3 regions of the Kitasatospora sp. NPDC004669 genome follow, and region 3 is predicted to be linked to each of the others. Evidence: riboswitches for the same ligand, from Rfam matches in the RefSeq annotation. Region 3 holds a riboswitch; each other region holds the start of a gene.
What was found. Region 3 has a riboswitch for cyclic di-AMP ahead of ABZW30_RS07065 (transglycosylase family protein). Riboswitches for the same ligand answer to the same signal wherever they lie in the genome.

Region 1: linked by a shared signal. The riboswitch ahead of ABZW30_RS25970 (M23 family metallopeptidase) and the one ahead of ABZW30_RS07065 (transglycosylase family protein) in region 3 are both predicted to bind cyclic di-AMP.
Region 2: linked by a shared signal. The riboswitch ahead of ABZW30_RS24630 (NlpC/P60 family protein) and the one ahead of ABZW30_RS07065 (transglycosylase family protein) in region 3 are both predicted to bind cyclic di-AMP.

The regions. Positions count from the first base shown of each region.
Region 1 covers NZ_JBEXKB010000034.1:25,745-31,429, forward strand. Annotated here, with positions in the region: gene ABZW30_RS25965 (hypothetical protein) at 1-479, shown strand, start outside; gene ABZW30_RS25970 (M23 family metallopeptidase) at 562-1,404, opposite strand; cyclic di-AMP (ydaO/yuaA leader) riboswitch at 1,417-1,575, opposite strand; gene ABZW30_RS25975 (YiaA/YiaB family inner membrane protein) at 1,771-2,061, shown strand; gene ABZW30_RS25980 (alpha/beta hydrolase) at 2,157-2,981, shown strand; gene ABZW30_RS25985 (WHG domain-containing protein) at 3,050-3,625, shown strand; gene ABZW30_RS25990 (PP2C family protein-serine/threonine phosphatase) at 3,925-5,043, shown strand; gene ABZW30_RS25995 (ATP-binding protein) at 5,352-5,685, shown strand, end outside.
Region 2 covers NZ_JBEXKB010000031.1:37,729-43,413, forward strand. Annotated here, with positions in the region: gene ABZW30_RS24620 (NYN domain-containing protein) at 1-1,298, shown strand, start outside; gene ABZW30_RS24625 (NlpC/P60 family protein) at 1,511-2,548, shown strand; cyclic di-AMP (ydaO/yuaA leader) riboswitch at 2,886-3,039, shown strand; gene ABZW30_RS24630 (NlpC/P60 family protein) at 3,050-4,195, shown strand; gene ABZW30_RS24635 (NlpC/P60 family protein) at 4,422-5,468, shown strand; gene ABZW30_RS24640 (hypothetical protein) at 5,504-5,685, shown strand, end outside.
Region 3 covers NZ_JBEXKB010000006.1:5,409-11,093, reverse strand. Annotated here, with positions in the region: gene ABZW30_RS07070 (cytochrome P450) at 1-1,063, shown strand, start outside; cyclic di-AMP (ydaO/yuaA leader) riboswitch at 1,274-1,443, shown strand; gene ABZW30_RS07065 (transglycosylase family protein) at 1,447-2,241, shown strand; gene eno (phosphopyruvate hydratase) at 2,530-3,816, shown strand; gene ABZW30_RS07055 (septum formation initiator family protein) at 4,042-4,518, shown strand; gene ABZW30_RS07050 (DUF501 domain-containing protein) at 4,490-5,173, shown strand; gene ABZW30_RS07045 (Ppx/GppA phosphatase family protein) at 5,176-5,685, shown strand, end outside.

The sequences.
Region 1 (5,685 bases), on a different contig from region 3:
CCCGGCTGTACGCCGTACTGCTGCACGCGCACGGGGTGGACACTGCGGACCGGGCGGCGGTCCGGGACTGGCTGGCCGGCTTCGCCGAACTCGGCGAGGAGGAGCGGCTGGCCGCGTACGAGGCGCTGGTACCGGCCGGCTGGCTGGACGAACCGGACGAACAGGGCTGGGGGCCGGGCCGGTTGCTGTCGGTCGGCATGGCCACCGACGGCGCTCGGCTGCTGCTGGAGCAGGGCCTGATGCGGCGCAGCTACCGCAACCTGGCCGAGCTGAACGCGCTGGGGCGGCCGATGCCGGACGAACTGGCCGGGGACTTCGGGGAGTTCGAGGCGGCGGCGGCCGAGGTCACGCTCGACCTGTTCGGCGAGTGGACGGTGCCCGGGCTGGCGCGGCTGCTGGTGGAGGAGTTCCCGGAGCTGGCGCCGGAGCCGGGGCAGGAGGAGATCGACGCGTACCTGGCGCAGTTGCCCGCGGAGTGAAGCCGGCGCGGTGAACGCCCGAGGGCCCCGGATGTCCGGGGCCCTCGGGCGTTGCGTCAGGGGTTCTTCTCGGGGGTTCCCGTCAGGGGTTGAGGCCGCGCTGCTGGAGCCAGGTCTCCGGGTCGACCGGGGCGCCGCCGCCGGGGCGCACCTCCAGGTGCAGGTGCGGACCGGTGACGTTGCCGGTCGCGCCGACCTTGCCGATCTGCTGGCCGGCGCCGACCTGGCCGGCGCCCTTGATGATCGAGGAGAGGTGGCAGTACCAGATCTCGGTGCCGTCGGGCAGGGTCTCGACGATCCGGTAGCCGTACGCCCCGGACCAGCCCGCCGAGGTGACGGTGCCCTGGCCGACCGCGTAGACCGGGGTGCCGGTGTCGGCCGCGAAGTCCAGGCCGGTGTGCAGGTGGGCCCAGTAGCGGGCGCTCTGGCCGTAGTGGGCGGAGAGGTTGTAGTCCTTCACCGGCAGGGTGAGAGCGGCGGCCTTGGCGCGCTCGGCCTCGTCGGCGGCGCGCTTGGCCTCGGCCTCCTTGACGGCGGCCTTCGCCTCGGCCTCCTGCGCGGCCTGCAGGCGGGCGCCCTCCTCGGCGGCGGTGCGCTGGCCGTCGGCCTGCTGCTGGATGCGGGCGGCGAGCGCGAGGCCGGGGTCGGCGGTCAGGGCGACCGGAGCCTCGTCCGGGGCCTCGATGGCGGGCGCGGCGGCCGGGGTCGCGGAGGCGAAGCCGGTGGCGCCCAGGGTGGCGGCAACGGCGGTGACGCCGAGCAACGGGGAGGCCCCACGGGTCTGACGCGGCATCCGGTGGCGGTTGGCCTCGGCCTCCGGGGCGAAGGAATCGGCGGACTCGGCGCCGTCCGGGCCGGGGTGGTCGAGCAGCTGGGTACCGGCTGCGGGGCCGGCCGGGTGTGCCGGGGTGTGCGTCGACGCCACGGAGGCGCGCTCCTTTCCTTCCTTCGCGCCTACCGGGTTAGCTGACGGGTTCGGAGCAGGAAGGTCTCCTACGGCCGGGCCGGAGCCCCGCCGATTCACCCCAAGGAACGTGGTTCCCCGGCTCCCTGACCTGCCCGGAGGCCGGCCGGCGGGATTAGGCGACGGCGCACGGTGCCGTCTGGGTACGGCGTTGACGACCGCGCTGCGTTATCAAACGTTAATCCCAGGCCGCCCCGATTCCAAGCCATCCGCCCGGGACGGCTGGGGGCAGGTGGTCGGACGCCGGCGAACCACCCGCCATTCGCCCAGCCCATCTGAGTACTCCTACTCATGTGCGGCCACGGCGCGCAGCCGCATCCTGGCGCCATGAGCGCACCGATGCAGACACGCACCACGGCCGCGTACCACATGCAGGCCGTCCTCTCCTTCGCCATCTCCGGTTCGGCCCTCGCCGTCGGGATCGCCTACCTGCCCGTCGGCGGGTGGACCCGGGCCTTCCTCGGGATCGGCTTCCTCTACACCGTCACCTCCGCGTTCACGCTGGCCAAGGTGGTCCGGGACCGGCAGGAATCGTCGGACACCGTCGCCCGGGTCGACCAGGCCCGACTGGAGAAGCTGCTCAGCGAGCACGATCCGTTCAGGGTCGAGGGGGCCTGAGTCCCCGGGAATCGAGGGATCGGAAGGGTTGACAGCTAAGGCTATTAGCCATAGCTTTATGGCTATCGGCAGCAGCGACCCCGTGGAGGCCCACCGTGAACGGCACCATCACCCCGAGCACCCAGTACCTCGACGTCCCCGGCGGCCGGATCGCCTTCGACGACACCCGGCAGGGCGACGGCACCCCCGTCGTCCTGCTCCCCGGAATGCTCGACAGCCGCCGGGCCTACCGGCACCTGCACCCGCTGCTCACCGCGGCCGGGCGCCGGGTCGTCACCATGGACGTGCGCGGCTTCGGCGAGTCCTCGATCGCCTGGGACGACTACAGCCCGGCCGCCGTCGCCACCGACGTCCTCGCCCTGCTCGACCACCTCGGCATCGAGCGGGCCGTCCTGGTCGGGCAGTCCTACACCGGCGCGACGGTCGTCAAGCTCGCCGGGGACGCGCCCCAGCGGGTCGCCGGGATCGCGCTGATCGACGCCTTCGTCGAGTACCGGGCCGGCGCCCTGATGCAGGGCGTCGCGTCCGTGATGGGCGGCGCGATGGTCCACTGGCCGGCCGTCTGGGGCTTCTACCTGCGCAAGATGGCCTTCCCCGGCCCCCGCCCCGCCGACCTCGACGACTACGTGGCCGGACTGGTCGCCGACCTGCGCACCCCCGGGCGCAAGACCGCCACCCGCGGACACGTCACCGGGGACTCCGCGCCGATCGGCTGGTGCGCGGCCGTCCACTGCCCCTCGCTCGTCCTGATGGGCAGCAAGGACCCCGACTTCCCGGACCCGGAGGCCGTCGCCGACCGGCAGGCCGAGGCGCTCGGCGCCCGGAAGGTGATGATCGAAGGGTCCGGCCACTACCCGATGGCCGACAACCCGCAGGCCGTCGCGGACGCCCTGCTGCCCTTCCTCGCCGAACTCGCCTGAACCCGCCGCACTCGCATCCGCCCCCGCACCCGCACCCGCACCCGCACCCGTACGGAGAACCCCACCCCATGCCCCGTGTAGGACTGACCCCCGACCAGGTCGTCGACCACGCCCTCGCCCTCATCGACGAGCAGGGCGCCGAGGCCCTCACCCTGGCCTCCGTCGCCGCCCGCGCGGGGGTGGCCACCCCCTCCCTGTACAAGCACGTCAGCGGCGGCCTCACCGAACTGCGCCGGCTGATCGCCGTCCGGGTCACCGAGGAACTGGCCGACCGGCTCGCCGGGGCCGCGGTCGGCCGCAGCGGCGACGACGCCGTCAGCGCCGTCCTGCGCGCCTACCAGGCCTACGCCACCGAACACCCGCACCGCTACACCGCCCTCCCCCAGGCGCCCCGGCCCGACGACGACCTCACCCGCGCGGCCACCCGCCTCGTCGGCGTCATCATCGCCGTTCTCCGCTCCTACGGCCTCGACGGCCCCGAAGCCATCCACGCCGCCCGCACCGTCCGCTCCCTCGCCCACGGCTTCGCCTCGCTCTCCATCGCCGGCGCCTTCCAACTCGCCGAAGACCTCACCACCACCCACGACCGCCTCATCACCACCCTCACCACCGGCCTCCACACCTGGCCGAAGGGGGAGGAGTAGGAGGTCGGGCCCATCGACCTCCTACGTGGAAGGGCTCTGAATCCACCGCGCCGCCAGCCCCACCCGCACGGGAAGTCGGACCGGCCGGCTTCCGGCGCCGCCCAGCGGCCGGAGTAGGCACGGCGAGAACCGGACGGGCCGGCATCGCGTGCACGAGAAGTCGGGCCGGCCCGGCTTCCGGTGTCGGCGGGGCGTGGACGGGTGTGGGGGTCCGGGGATGGTGGGGATGGACGGGTTAGTGTGGCCGGTCTGACTGGTGGTCATGACAGGGGACCGCCCACGCTTGGCGGAGGTCCCGGGTGCCCGCACTGACAGCGAGGGTGCGGCGGTGGTACGGACGGCTGCTGGACGGGGACATACGGGCCGGGCGGGTGGCGCTGGGGATGCTGCTCGGGGTGACCGTGGTGCTGAGCGTGCTGCCGATCCTGATGCCGTACGGGTGGCCGCCGTCGGCGCTGGTGCTGCCGGTGGTGGGTGGCGGGCTGGTGTTGCGGCGCTGGCAGTTGCTGGTGCTGGTGTGTGCGGGGCTGGCGGGCAGCCTGCTGGGGGCGGTGCTGCAGGACCCGCGCGGGGTGAGGCTGGGGGTGACGGTGGTACTGGCCGCGACGGGGGCGACGGTGCTGTCGGCCAACCGGTTCCGGCACCGGCTGGGACTGCGCGGCACCCAGGGCGACTCGATGCTGCTGGAGCTGGCCGAGCACAACCGGACGCTGGCCCGGCTCCCGGAGCGGCTGCTGGACTGGCACTTCGACAGCGCGCTGGCCCCGGCCGGGGGCGCCTCGTTCTCCGGGGACTTCCTGCTCTGCGCCCACCGTCCGGAGGAGGACCTGCTGGAGCTGGTGCTGGTGGACGTGTCGGGCAAGGGCAGCCGGGCGGCCGCCCGGTCGACCCACCTGTCGGGCGCCTTCGCGATGCTGCTGGGCCGGGTGCCGCCGGAGGCGTTCCTGTCGGCCGCCAACGACCACCTGGTCCGGATGGGCTGGGAGGACGACTTCGCCACCGCCGTCCATCTCGCGCTGCACCCGGCGACCGGCCGCTACCGGCTGTTCAACGCGGGCCATCCGCCGCCGGTGCGGTACTGCCGGAGGAACGGCTGGCAGCCGTCCGAGCACGGCGGTCCGGCGCTGGGCCTGGTGCCGGGCGCGCCGTACCCGTCGGTGTCCGGGCGGCTGGGGTACGGCGACTCGCTGCTGCTGTTCAGCGACGGCCTGGTGGAGGTGCCGGGCCGGGACCTGGACGAGGGGGTGGGTCGGCTGCTGGCCGCCGCCGAGCCGGAGGTGCGCACCCACCGGACACAGCAGCGGCAGCAAGGGGGCGCGGCGAGCCGGCTGGTGCACGCGGTGGCGCAGGACGTCGCGGACGACCGGACCCTGGTGCTGGTGCGGCGGCTGGGTACGGCCGAGCCGGCCGCGACCTGAACGTGACCGGGCGGCGGTCCCGGCCGGACGACGTGGAGCTGCCGCTCCCGCACCGCACCCCGCCCGTTCCGTAACACCGTGCACACACGTCCCACACAACCCGGAACGCGATTCAGCCATCACCCGTCACATCGACATGGGCCGAAAGGCCCTGGACGAACGACCGGAGACCTCGTCGAACTCGCGGGATCGGGGTCGAACGACACAGGGCTGGCGGCGTATTGACTCGATATTGACGAGATCCGGTCACATGGCGAGATCCGTTCACACCTTTGTAGGATCATCGCCCTAGAATTCGCCGCGTGACGATGACTCAGTGGTCCGTAACGGCAACCGGCGTACTCGCCGTCCTCGCCCTCGTGGCCGCCGCGCGGTACCGCGCCGTGTCCGTCACCCAGCGCGGCCGGGCCGACCGACTGCAGGACGAACTCACCCGGCTCCAGGACCAGCTGACCGCCGAACTCTCCCGCCGCGGCGCCGACCTTGCCGCCGTCCAGCAGGAGCAGGAGCTCACCGCCTCCACCCAGCGGGCCTTCCTCAGCGTCGCCCGCCGGATCCTCGTCATGGCCCACGACCAGCAGGCCCTGCTCGACGAGATGGAGCGCACCCACGACGACCCGGCGCTGCTGGAAGGCCTGCTCA
Region 2 (5,685 bases), on a different contig from region 3:
GCCGGCCGCTGCCCGAGGGAGTGCGCCGGCGCGTGGTCGGGCTGGCCTCGGACGCGCTGGGCGGACTGCCGTCGGCGGAGTTGCCGCAGAGCCTGCGTCAGTACGTCAAGTTCACCCCCGCGCGCCGGGCCAAGTACGCGGCCACGGCGCTGGCGGCGGCGCTGGAGTCCGAGCCGGCCTTCCGGGTGCGCATAGCGGAGCGGCTGCGGCTGGGCCAGCCGGATCTGGTGAAGGCACTGGAGTCGGGCACCGTTCCCGGCGCCGCCGATCCGATGGACGTCGCAGCCGCCGCCTATCTGGTGCGCTCGGCCGGCTGGAGCCGACTGGTCACCGAGGCCGGCGAGGAGGCCGAGCGGGCCGGCGCCGAGGACGCGGCCGCGGAGGCCGGCCGGCTGGTGGAGAAGCTGCAGGCCGAGCTGGCCGAGGTGCGGGCGGCCGCGCGGGCCGACCTGGACCGGCAGCGCGCGGAGTTCGAGGGCGTCCGGCGGGAGGCCGAGTCGCTGCGCAAGAAGGTGCGCTCGCTGGAGAGCGACACCCGGCGGGCGCAGGCCGAGACCCGGCGGGTGGCCGGGGAACTGGAGGCCGCGAAGGCGCAGGCGGCGAGTGAGCGCGGCGCGGCCGAGAGCGAGGCACGCCGGCTGCGGCACCGGGTGTCCGAGCTGGAGAACGTCGCCGAGCAGGGCCGCCGTTCGGCCCGCGAGGGGCGCAGCGTCGAGGACATGCGGCTGCGGCTGCTGCTGGACACCGTGCTGCAGTCGGCGCAGGGGCTGCAGCGGGAGCTGGCACTGCCGGTCTCCCAGATCCGCCCGGCGGACCTGGTCGAGGCGGTGGTGCCGGGGGCGGCCTCACCGCACGACGTGGCCCGGCGCGGCTTGGCGGAGGACGACCCGGCGCTGCTGGACCAGCTGCTGGCGATCCCGCAGGTCCACCTGGTGGTGGACGGCTACAACGTGACCAAGACCGGCTATCCGACGCTGCCGCTGGAGCAGCAGCGGATCCGGCTGCTGGGCGGGTTGGCGATGCTGGCCCAGCGCACCCAGGCGGAGGTCACCTGTGTGTTCGACGGGCAGGACCTGGACGTTCCGGTGATCATGGCGCCGCCGCGCGGGGTTCGGGTACGGTTCAGCCGGACCGGTGAGACCGCGGACGAGCTGATCCGTCGTCTGGTGCGTGCCGAGCCGCAGGGCCGTCCGGTGGTGGTGGTGTCCACCGACCGGGAGGTGGCGGAGGGCGTGCGCAAGGCGGGTGCGCGCCCGGTGGCCTCGGTGCTGCTGCTGAACCGGCTGGCTCGGCCCTGACCTCGGCTTTGACCTCGGTCCGGGCGGGGTGACACCTGTTTATCGCCCGTTTTGCAAGGGTGTGCGGATCCCGTGAAGTCAGCGTGGGAACCGGACTTCACGCCTTCGGGGGAGTGGTAAAACGGATAGATCTTCACTAGGGTCTGGCGTCAAACCTATTTTCCGGAATCTCATCCGAACAGGTGAGTCCGTTGGAAGAAGGAGCCGGTCCCTTGGCCTCCCACCGCCGTCCCAAGCAGCCGAGCCGCGCGCGGGTCTCCGTGCTCACCGCTGCCGCTGCGACCGCGGTCGCCCTTTCCGCCCAGGTGGCCGCGCACGCCGCGCCGCAGCCGAACAAGGCTGACGTCAAGGCGCAGATCGACCAGCTCCAGCAGGAGCAGGAGCAGGCGGCGGAGAAGTACAACGGCGCCAAGGAGCGCGCCGACCAGCTCCGCAAGCAGGCCGACCAGCTGCAGGACCAGGTGGCCCGCAGCCAGGACCAGATGAGCCAGCTGCAGACCGGCCTGGCCCAGGTGGCGGGCGAGCAGTACCGCACCGGCGGCGTCGACCCGTCCGTCCAGCTGATGCTCTCCTCCGACCCGTCCGGCTACCTGGAGAAGGCCTCCAGCGTCCAGCAGGCCAGCGCCAGCCAGACCGAGGCGCTCAAGGGCCTGCTCGACCAGCAGCGCCGGCTGGACCAGGAGAAGGCCGAGGCCGCCGCCGTGCTGGCCTCGCTGGACTCCACCACCAAGGACCTGAACCAGGCCAAGGCGGACGTCAACACGAAGCTGAAGACCGCCCAGGACCTGCTGAACTCGCTCAGCGCCGCGGACCGCGCCGCGCTGAAGGCCCAGCAGCAGCAGGACGACCGCGCCTCGCGCGGCAGCGCCCGGGTCGACCTCAGCAGCCTGCCGCCGGCCAGCGGCTACGCGGCCGTGGCCGTCGCCAAGGCGATGAGCAAGCAGGGCTCGCCGTACGTCTGGGGCTCCACCGGGCCGAACACCTTCGACTGCTCGGGTCTGATGGTCTGGTCGTACTCCCAGGCCGGCGTCTCGCTGCCGCGCACCTCGCAGGAGCAGGGCAACGTCGGCACCGCGGTGCCCTCGCTGGACCAGGCTCAGCCCGGCGACCTGGTCATCTACGGCAGCGACCGGCACCACGTCGGGATGTACATCGGCAACGGCATGGTGGTCCACGCGCCGCACACCGGGGACGTGGTGAAGGTGATGAAGGCCGACGCGATGCCGATCAACACGATCCGCCGGGTCTGACGACCCGACACGCCCGAGGGGCCGGCTCCGGCCCTGTGATCCGCGCCACCCTCCGACCGGGGGTGGCGCTTCGGGTTTGCGGGTTCAACGTCCGACTGGTGAGAACCGATCAGCTTTGTGTGCAGCGACGATCACCATCAGTCATTTTCACAAAAGAACATGGGTAATCTTCCGACTTTTTTCTGACAAGGATTTGAACGGATCACGGTTCAGTTACTAGGGTCGTGCTCCGAACCACCGCACTGTCGATCGCCCAGCCCGGGTGGCGGCGGTGGTTTCCGTCGAGTTCGCGAAACAGCGGGGCAGGTCGAAGCGACTGTCCGACAGGGGAGCCCAGTGGTCGGGGGCGCTGCGGAGCGGAGCCGGGGAACCACGTTCCTCCGGGGTGAATCGGCGCCAGGTCGGCCGGTGGAACGGCCGTGAGGCGTCGTAGGGCATGCTTCCGGCCCGAACCCGTCAGCTCACCCGGTAGGCGGACGTAGGAAGAAGGAGTCCGCCTTCGTGGCGTCCCATCGTCGTCCCAAGCCCGCCAGCCGCGCCCGTGTCTCGATCCTGACCGGTGTCGCCGCGGCAGCCGTCGCCCTCTCCGCGCAGTCCGGCGCGCACGCCGACCCGCAGCCGACCAAGGAGCAGGTCAAGGAGCAGGTCGACCAGCTCAACGAGCAGGCCGAGCAGGCGACCGAGAAGTACAACGCCGCCCAGGAGAAGCAGCAGGCGCTGGAGAAGCAGGTCTCCGGCCTGCAGGACCAGGTGGCCCGGCAGCAGTCCCAGGTGACCGACCTGCAGGGCGGGCTCGCCGAGATCGCCGGGGAGCAGTACCGCAACGGCGGCATATCCCCGACCGTCCAGCTGATGCTCTCGTCCAAGCCGGACAACTTCCTCAACCAGGCCGGTGCGCTGAACCAGGCCGGTGACACCCAGAAGAACCAGCTGAAGCAGCTCCAGGAGCAGCAGCGCAAGCTCGACCAGGACCGCACCGAGGCCCAGGGCAAGCTCGCCGAACTGGAGTCCACCACCCAGCAGCTGAAGGCCTCCAAGGAGGAGGTCCAGAACAAGCTGAAGGCCGCCCAGGACCTGCTCAACACCCTGACCGAGCAGGAGCGCCAGGCGATCCGCCAGGCCGAGGAGAAGGCCGCCGCCGACGCCAAGGCCAAGGCCGACGCCGCCGCGAAGGCCGCCCAGCAGCAGGCCGCCTCCGACCGTGCCTCGCGCGACAGCGGCCGCACCGACATCGGCTCGGGCTCCTCCGCGGGCTCCTCGTCCTCGCCGGTCGTCAAGCCGGCCGCGCCCGGCAGCTCGCACGGTGCCGCCGCGCTGGCCGCCGCCGCCGGCAAGGTCGGCAGCCCGTACGTCTGGGGCGCCACCGGCCCCGGCTCCTTCGACTGCTCCGGCCTGATGGTCTGGGCGTTCAACCAGGTCGGCGTGTCGCTGCCGCGCACCTCGCAGGAGCAGGCCGGCGCCGGCACCCGGATCGGCTCGGACATCTCCCAGGCCCAGCCCGGCGACCTGCTGATCTTCTTCAGCGACGCCCACCACGTCGGCATCTACGCGGGCAACGGCCAGGTGCTGCACGCGCCCAAGCCGGGTGCCTCGGTCCGCTACGAGGCGGTCTCCAACATGCCGCTGGCCTCCATCGTGCGGGTCTGATCCCCGCCCAGGCCGTTCCAGGCCCGGTCCTCCGTCACGGAGGGCCGGGCCTGCGGCTTTTCCGGCGGCTCGGGCAGATGTCTGATTTAGGGTCAAATATTCGGGTAGGGAGGTGTTTGGACTCGCTTGCCCGGACTCGCTAACGTCTGCCACCGGACTCCCGCTCGACGGCCGCCCGCTGGGGCGCGGCCGCGGGCCGCGCCGCAGGATTGGAGCCGCTGCCGCCATGCCCGTGCACCGCCGTTCCCGACTGCTCGCCCGTGCGCTGGTACTGACCGCAGCCGCCACCACGGCCCTGGGTGTGGCGACCTGTGGAAGCGCCCAAGCCACTCCGGGTGGGCCGGACACCCCCGACCGCAAGGACGTCAAGGCGCGGGTCGAGCAGCTGTACGACGAGGCCGAGCAGGCGTCCGAGAAGTACAACGCCGCGCAGGAGGCGCAGAAGCGGCTCCAGGGCGAGACCGCCACCCTGCAGGGCGAGGTGGCCGCCGCCCAGGACCAGCTCAACCAGTTGCGCGGGGACCTCGCGACCGTGGCGGGGGCCGAGTACCGCGGCGGCGGGATGACCCAGGCCGCCCAGCTGGTGCTCTCCAGCGACCCCGAGTCCTACCTCGCCCGCGCCCGCACCTTCGGCCAGGCCGCCGAGCGGCAGCAGGAGACCCTGCACGAGCTGGTCGGCCGTCAGCGTCGGCTCGACCAGCGCCGCACCGAGACCGCGGGCAAGCTCGCCGAGCTGGACCAGGCCCGGCGCTCGCTGGCCGAGAACAAGCAGCAGATCCGGCAGCGGCTGGCCACGGCGCAGAAGCTGCTCGACAGCCTGGGCGCGGCCGAGCGGGCCCGGATGGTCGCCCAGGACGCCAAGGACGCCGAGCAGCGCGCCACCCGCGGCACCGACCGGCTGGACCTCGGCACCGCCCCGCCCGCCTCCGAGCGCGGGGCGGCCGCGCTGGCCGCTGCGGTCCGGATGATCGGCTCGCCGTACGTCTACGGATCAGCCGGGCCCCGCGCCTTCGACTGCTCCGGTCTGATGTACTACAGCTGGCGGCAGGCCGGAGTGACCCTGCCGCGCACCTCGCAGGCCCAGGCGTACGCCGGGCAGCGGGTCAGCCTCTCCGAAGCGCGGCCGGGAGACCTGGTGATCTTCTACCGGGACATGCACCACGTCGGGATGTACGCCGGCGGCGGGGTGATGGTGCACGCCCCCTACCCGGGCGCCAAGGTGCGGTACGAGAGCGTCAGCGCGATGCCGGTGTCGGGGGTGGTCCGGCTCTGAGCGCGACGCCCTCCGGCCCGGCCGGGCCCCACCCGATGGGCCCGGCCCGCTGCGTGCTGTCCCGGCGCGGTGCGCTGCTGCTGGCGGTCGGCGGGCTGGCCCAGCTGTCGCTGCCCCCGGCCGCCCCGGCGGCACCCGCCGGGCGGGCGGCGGACCAGCGCGCCGAGGTGACGGAGCTGCTGGCGGCGCGGGCGCGCTCACTGCCCGCGTGGTCCGG
Region 3 (5,685 bases):
GCACCGCACCGGCCGGGTGGGCATCCCGGGGGAGCGGCAGGCGGATCTGATGACCCACCTGCTGAACATCGACCCGCCGGACCACACCCGGCTGCGCCGTCTGGTGTCGAAGGCGTTCACCCCGCGCCGGGTGGCCGAGTTCGAGCCGCGGGTGCAGCAGCTCACCGACCGGCTGATCGACGGCTTCGCGCAGCGCGGTTCGGCGGACCTGATCCACGAGTTCGCCTTCCCGCTCCCCATCTACGCGATCTGCGACATGCTGGGCGTGCCGGCCGAGGACCAGGACGATCTGCGTGACTGGGCGGGCATGATGATCCGCCACCACGGTGGGCAACGCGGCGGCGTGGGCCGAGCGGTCAAGCGCATCCGCGCCTACCTGGTGGACCTCATCCACCGCAAGCGGGCCGACCTCGGTGACGACCTGATCTCCGGCCTGATCCGGGCCAGCGACCACGGCGAGCACCTGACGGAGAACGAGGCCGCCGCCATGTGCTTCGTGTTGATCTTCGCGGGGTTCGAAACCACCATCAACCTGATCGGCAACGGGACGTACGCGCTGTTGCGCGATCCGGGGCAGCGGGCGCTGCTGCAGGAGTCGGTGGTGCGCGGGGAGACCGCGCTGCTGGAGACCGGGATCGAGGAACTCCTGCGCTACGACGGGCCGGTGGAGCTGGCGACCTGGCGGTTCGCGACCCGGCCGCTGACCATCGGCGGGGTGGACATCCCGGTCGGCGATCCGGTGCTGGTGGTGCTGGCGGCGGCGGACCGTGACCCGGCCCGGTTCGCGGACGAGAACACCCTCGACCTGGCCCGGGCCGACAACCCCCACCTGGGGTTCGGGCACGGCATCCACTACTGCATCGGCGCCCCGCTGGCCCGGCTGGAAGGGCGCGCCGCGCTGGCCACGCTGCTTTCCCGACTGCCCGATCTCCGGCTGGCTGAAACCCCGGAGAATCTGCGCTGGCGCGGCGGTCTGATCATGCGTGGATTGCGCGAACTTCCGGTCGAATTCAGCCCCGAGATCCGGTCTCCGCACGCCGTTCCTGAGGCTCCGACACACTGACCGGACGTCGCTGATGCGCCCTTGATGCCGGTATGAACACCCATCAATCCGGACATAGAGGAGCCATTGGTAGGCGATCGATCACGTGCCGTAATTTCTGTGTGATGTCGACGATATGAGCTTGTGATTGATCTGAGGATCTGTCTAGTCTCCCTGGAGTTCGCAGCTGCGGACCTCGTGCGCGGAACGCCGAATCCTGCCCGCCGCGTCACGGGAAACCGACCAGAACCCTGGGCAGGGGCGGGGGAACCAGGTTTGTTGCCGTCCTCCACGGCTTGGGGTGAAGCCGCCTGAGCGGAACCGTTTCCGCACGCGGCGGCCGGGCCACCTCCCGGTCCGAACCCGACAGCTCACCTCGCAGGCGTGCGGAGAGGGACTTTTTCATGCTGTTCGTTGGAACCGGCCGTCACCGTCGTCGCACCCAGACCGAGAAGGCCATCGCCGTCGCCGGTGTGGCCGGCGTCGGACTCGCGATGCCGCTCCTCGCCGCCACCGGCGCCTCCGCCGCCCCGGCCTCCGCCTGGGACTCCGTCGCCCAGTGCGAGAGCGGCGGCGACTGGAGCATCAACACCGGCAACGGCTTCTACGGCGGACTGCAGTTCACCTCCAGCACCTGGAAGGCGTTCGGCGGCACCGCGTACGCGTCGCAGGCCAACCAGGCCAGCAAGGCCCAGCAGATCTCGGTCGCCGAGAAGGTGCTGGCCTCCCAGGGCCCGGGCGCCTGGCCGGTGTGCTCCGTCAAGGCGGGTCTGAGCAAGGGTGGGGCCCCGGCCGTGGTCGACACCTCCTCGGACGCCAAGCCACAGTCCGCCCCGCAGCAGCAGACGCCCAAGCAGCAGGCCCCGAAGCAGCAGGCCCCCAAGGCGGCCGCGAAGCCCGCTCAGCAGCCGGTCCAGCAGTACGCCCCGAAGCACGCCGCTCCCAAGCAGGCCGAGAAGCCTGTCGAGCAGTCGGCCCAGCAGTACGTCCCGAAGCACGCTGCCCCGCGCGCCGCCCAGCCGGTCCAGGCCGCCCCGGCCGGCCATGACTACACCGTCCACTCCGGCGACACCCTGTCGAGCATCGCCGCGGCCCAGGGCGTGTCCGGCGGCTGGCAGGCGCTGTACGACGGCAACCGCGGCACGGTCGGCGGCGACCCGAACCTGATCATGCCCGGCCAGGTCCTGCACCTCGGCTGAGCCGGTCCACAGGTCCCCGGGTGACGCCCCGAAGGATCTCGAGCAACACCCCGGGAACGAAGGGGGCCGCGCCCGGCCCCCTTCGTCCGCATTCGTCCGCGGCAAAGGGACAAGCTGGGACAAGCAGGTGAACTACCGGTGGGTAGTGGGGCCACACGCTGAGACGGAGCCGAGGTCAACGTGGCTCCGGGAGCCCGGGCGGTTAGGCTCTGGTCGTAACGACTCCGCAATCGTCCCGCCGACAGCCACCACGGTCGGCCGGACCCTGCTTCCGCAAGGAGATGCCTCGTGCCGTCCATCGATGTCGTCGTAGCCCGTGAGATCCTCGACTCGCGCGGCAACCCCACGGTCGAGGTCGAGGTCGGCCTCGACGACGGCAGCACCGGTCGTGCCGCTGTCCCGTCGGGTGCCTCGACCGGCGCCTTCGAGGCGCTGGAGCTGCGCGACGGTGACAAGAACCGCTACTTCGGCAAGGGTGTCGAGAAGGCCGTCCTGGCCGTCATCGAGCAGATCGGCCCGGAGCTGGTCGGCTACGACGCCACCGAGCAGCGCCTGATCGACCAGGCCATGCTCGATCTGGACGCCACCCCGGACAAGTCCTCGCTCGGCGCCAACGCCATCCTGGGCGTCTCGCTGGCCGTCGCGCACGCCGCCTCCGAGGCCAGCGACCTGCCGCTGTTCCGCTACCTGGGCGGCCCGAACGCGCACGTCCTGCCGGTCCCGATGATGAACATCCTCAACGGCGGCTCGCACGCGGACTCCAACGTCGACATCCAGGAGTTCATGATCGCCCCGATCGGCGCGGAGTCCTTCTCCGAGGCCGTCCGCTGGGGCGTCGAGGTCTACCACACCCTCAAGGGCGTGCTGAAGGAGCGCGGCCTGTCCACCGGCCTCGGCGACGAGGGCGGCTTCGCCCCGAACCTGGACAGCAACCGCGAGGCCCTCGACCTCATCATGGAGGCGATCCAGAAGGCCGGTTACGTCCCCGGCCGTGACATCGCCCTGGCCCTGGACGTCGCCTCCTCCGAGTTCTTCAAGGACGGCGCCTACCAGTTCGAGGGCAAGGCCCTCTCGGCCGCCGAGCTCATCGAGTACTACGCCGAGCTGGTCGCCGCCTACCCGCTGGTCTCCATCGAGGACCCGCTGGACGAGTCGGACTGGGACGGCTGGAAGGCCATGACCGTCAAGCTGGGCGACAAGGTCCAGCTGGTCGGCGACGACCTGTTCGTCACCAACCCGGCCCGCCTGGCCAAGGGCATCGAGACCGGCACCGCCAACGCGCTGCTGGTGAAGGTGAACCAGATCGGCTCGCTGACCGAGACCCTGGACGCCGTCGAGCTGGCCCAGCGCAACGGCTACCGCTGCATGATGTCGCACCGCTCCGGCGAGACCGAGGACGTCACCATCGCCGACCTGGCCGTCGCCACCAACTGCGGCCAGATCAAGACCGGTGCCCCGGCCCGCTCCGAGCGCGTCGCCAAGTACAACCAGCTGCTGCGCATCGAGGAGATCCTCGACGACGCCGCCGAGTACGCCGGCCGCGGCGCCTTCCCGCGCTTCCGCTCCGCGGAGTGATGAGCGCGGTCGCTCTGCGGACCAGTGAGCACAGCGAGTACGAGGGCTGACCCCTTCGGTACGAAGGCCGCCCGCTCCCGCACCGCGGCCGAAAACCGGAGGGCCGGAAGTCCCCGGTAGCGCAAGCCTGACCGGTGCCCCGCCGCACACCCCGTAGGGTGGACGGCGGGGCATCGTCGCGACCAGGAGGGGATACGGGAGATGGCTGGCTGGAGGATCCCGGGCTTGGCGGCCCGGCCTCGGTTCACGAGCCGGGCGACCGTCCTCGTCCTGGTGCTCTGCTCGCTGGTGGCGATCCTCGCCTACCCGACGCGGCAGTTCGTCTCCCAGCGCGCCGAGATCTCCGCCCAGCGGGCGAAGGCCGACCACTCGCGCCAGCAGGTCGAGCAGCTGCGCAGGGAGAAGGCCCGCTGGCAGGACCCGGAGTACGTCAAGGCGCAGGCCCGCTCCCGGCTGCACTACGCGGTGCCGGGGGAGACTCCGTACATCGCGGTGGAGCCGGCCGGACCGGCCGCCCAGCCGTCCGCGCCCTCCGCGCCTGCCGCACCGGCCTCCTCCGGCAGTTCGGCCAAGGCCGCCAAGCCCTGGTACACCAGCATCTGGGACTCGGTGGACGCCGCCGACTCCGTCGCGCTGGCCCCCGCCACCCCCCGTCCGCTCCCACCGTCCCCCGTTGGAGACCCCACCCCCCATGACCACTGAGAACCACCCCGCCGTCTCCGACGCCGACGTCGCGGCCATCGCCGCCCAGCTCGGCCGGGTGCCGCGCGGCCTGCGCGGTGTCGCGCACCGCTGCCCTTGCGGCAACCCCGACGTCGTCGAGACGGCCCCTCGGCTGTCGGACGGCACGCCGTTCCCGACGCTGTACTACCTGACCTGCCCCAAGGCCGCCTCGCTGATCGGCACCCTGGAGGCGGACGGCGTGATGAAGGAGCAGAGCGCCCGGCTCGCCGAGGACCCGGAGCTGGCCGCCGCCTACCAGAAGGCGCACGAGGACTACATCGCCCGCCGCGACGCGATCGAGGTGCTGGAGGGCTTCCCGAGCGCCGGCGGCATGCCGGACCGGGTGAAGTGCCTGCACGTGCTGGTCGGCCACTCGCTGGCGGCCGGCGAGGGCGTCAACCCGCTCGGCGACGAGGCGATCGGCATGCTGGAGGACTGGTGGGCCAAGGGCCCCTGCGTCTCCCCGGCCGAGGTCCAGGAGGCCGGTGAGCGGGTCGCCCGCAACCGCGCCAAGGAGCAGGACCACGATGCCGTGATCGCGGCCAAGCAGCAGAAGACCGCCGAGCGCGCCGCCAAGAAGCGCGCCGCAGAGGCCGCGACACCGGAAGCTGGCGCGGAGCAGGAGTCCGAGTGAGCATGACCCGCGTGGCCGCGATCGACTGCGGCACCAACTCGATCCGCCTGCTGGTCGCCGACCTCGACCCGGAGACCGGCGAGATCACCGACCTCGACCGCCGGATGATCATCAACCGGCTGGGCCAGGGCGTGGACCAGACCGGCCGGCTGCACCCGGACGCGCTGGCCCGCACTTTCGCGGCCTGCCGGGAGTACAAGGAGATCATCACCGGATTCGGCGTCGGCCCCGAGCGCACCCGCTTCGTCGCCACCAGCGCCTCCCGGGACGCCGAGAACAGCGACGAGTACGTCAAGGGCGTGCGGGACATCCTGGGCGTCGAGCCCGAGGTGGTGAGTGGCGAGGAGGAGGCGCACCTGTCCTTCGTCGGCGCCACCAAGGAGCTGACCGGCGATCAGTTCCCGTCCCCCTACCTGGTGTTCGACCTCGGCGGCGGCTCGACCGAGTTCGTGCTCGGCGGGGCGGACGTGCAGGCGGCGCGCTCGGTGGACATCGGCTGCGTGCGGCTCACC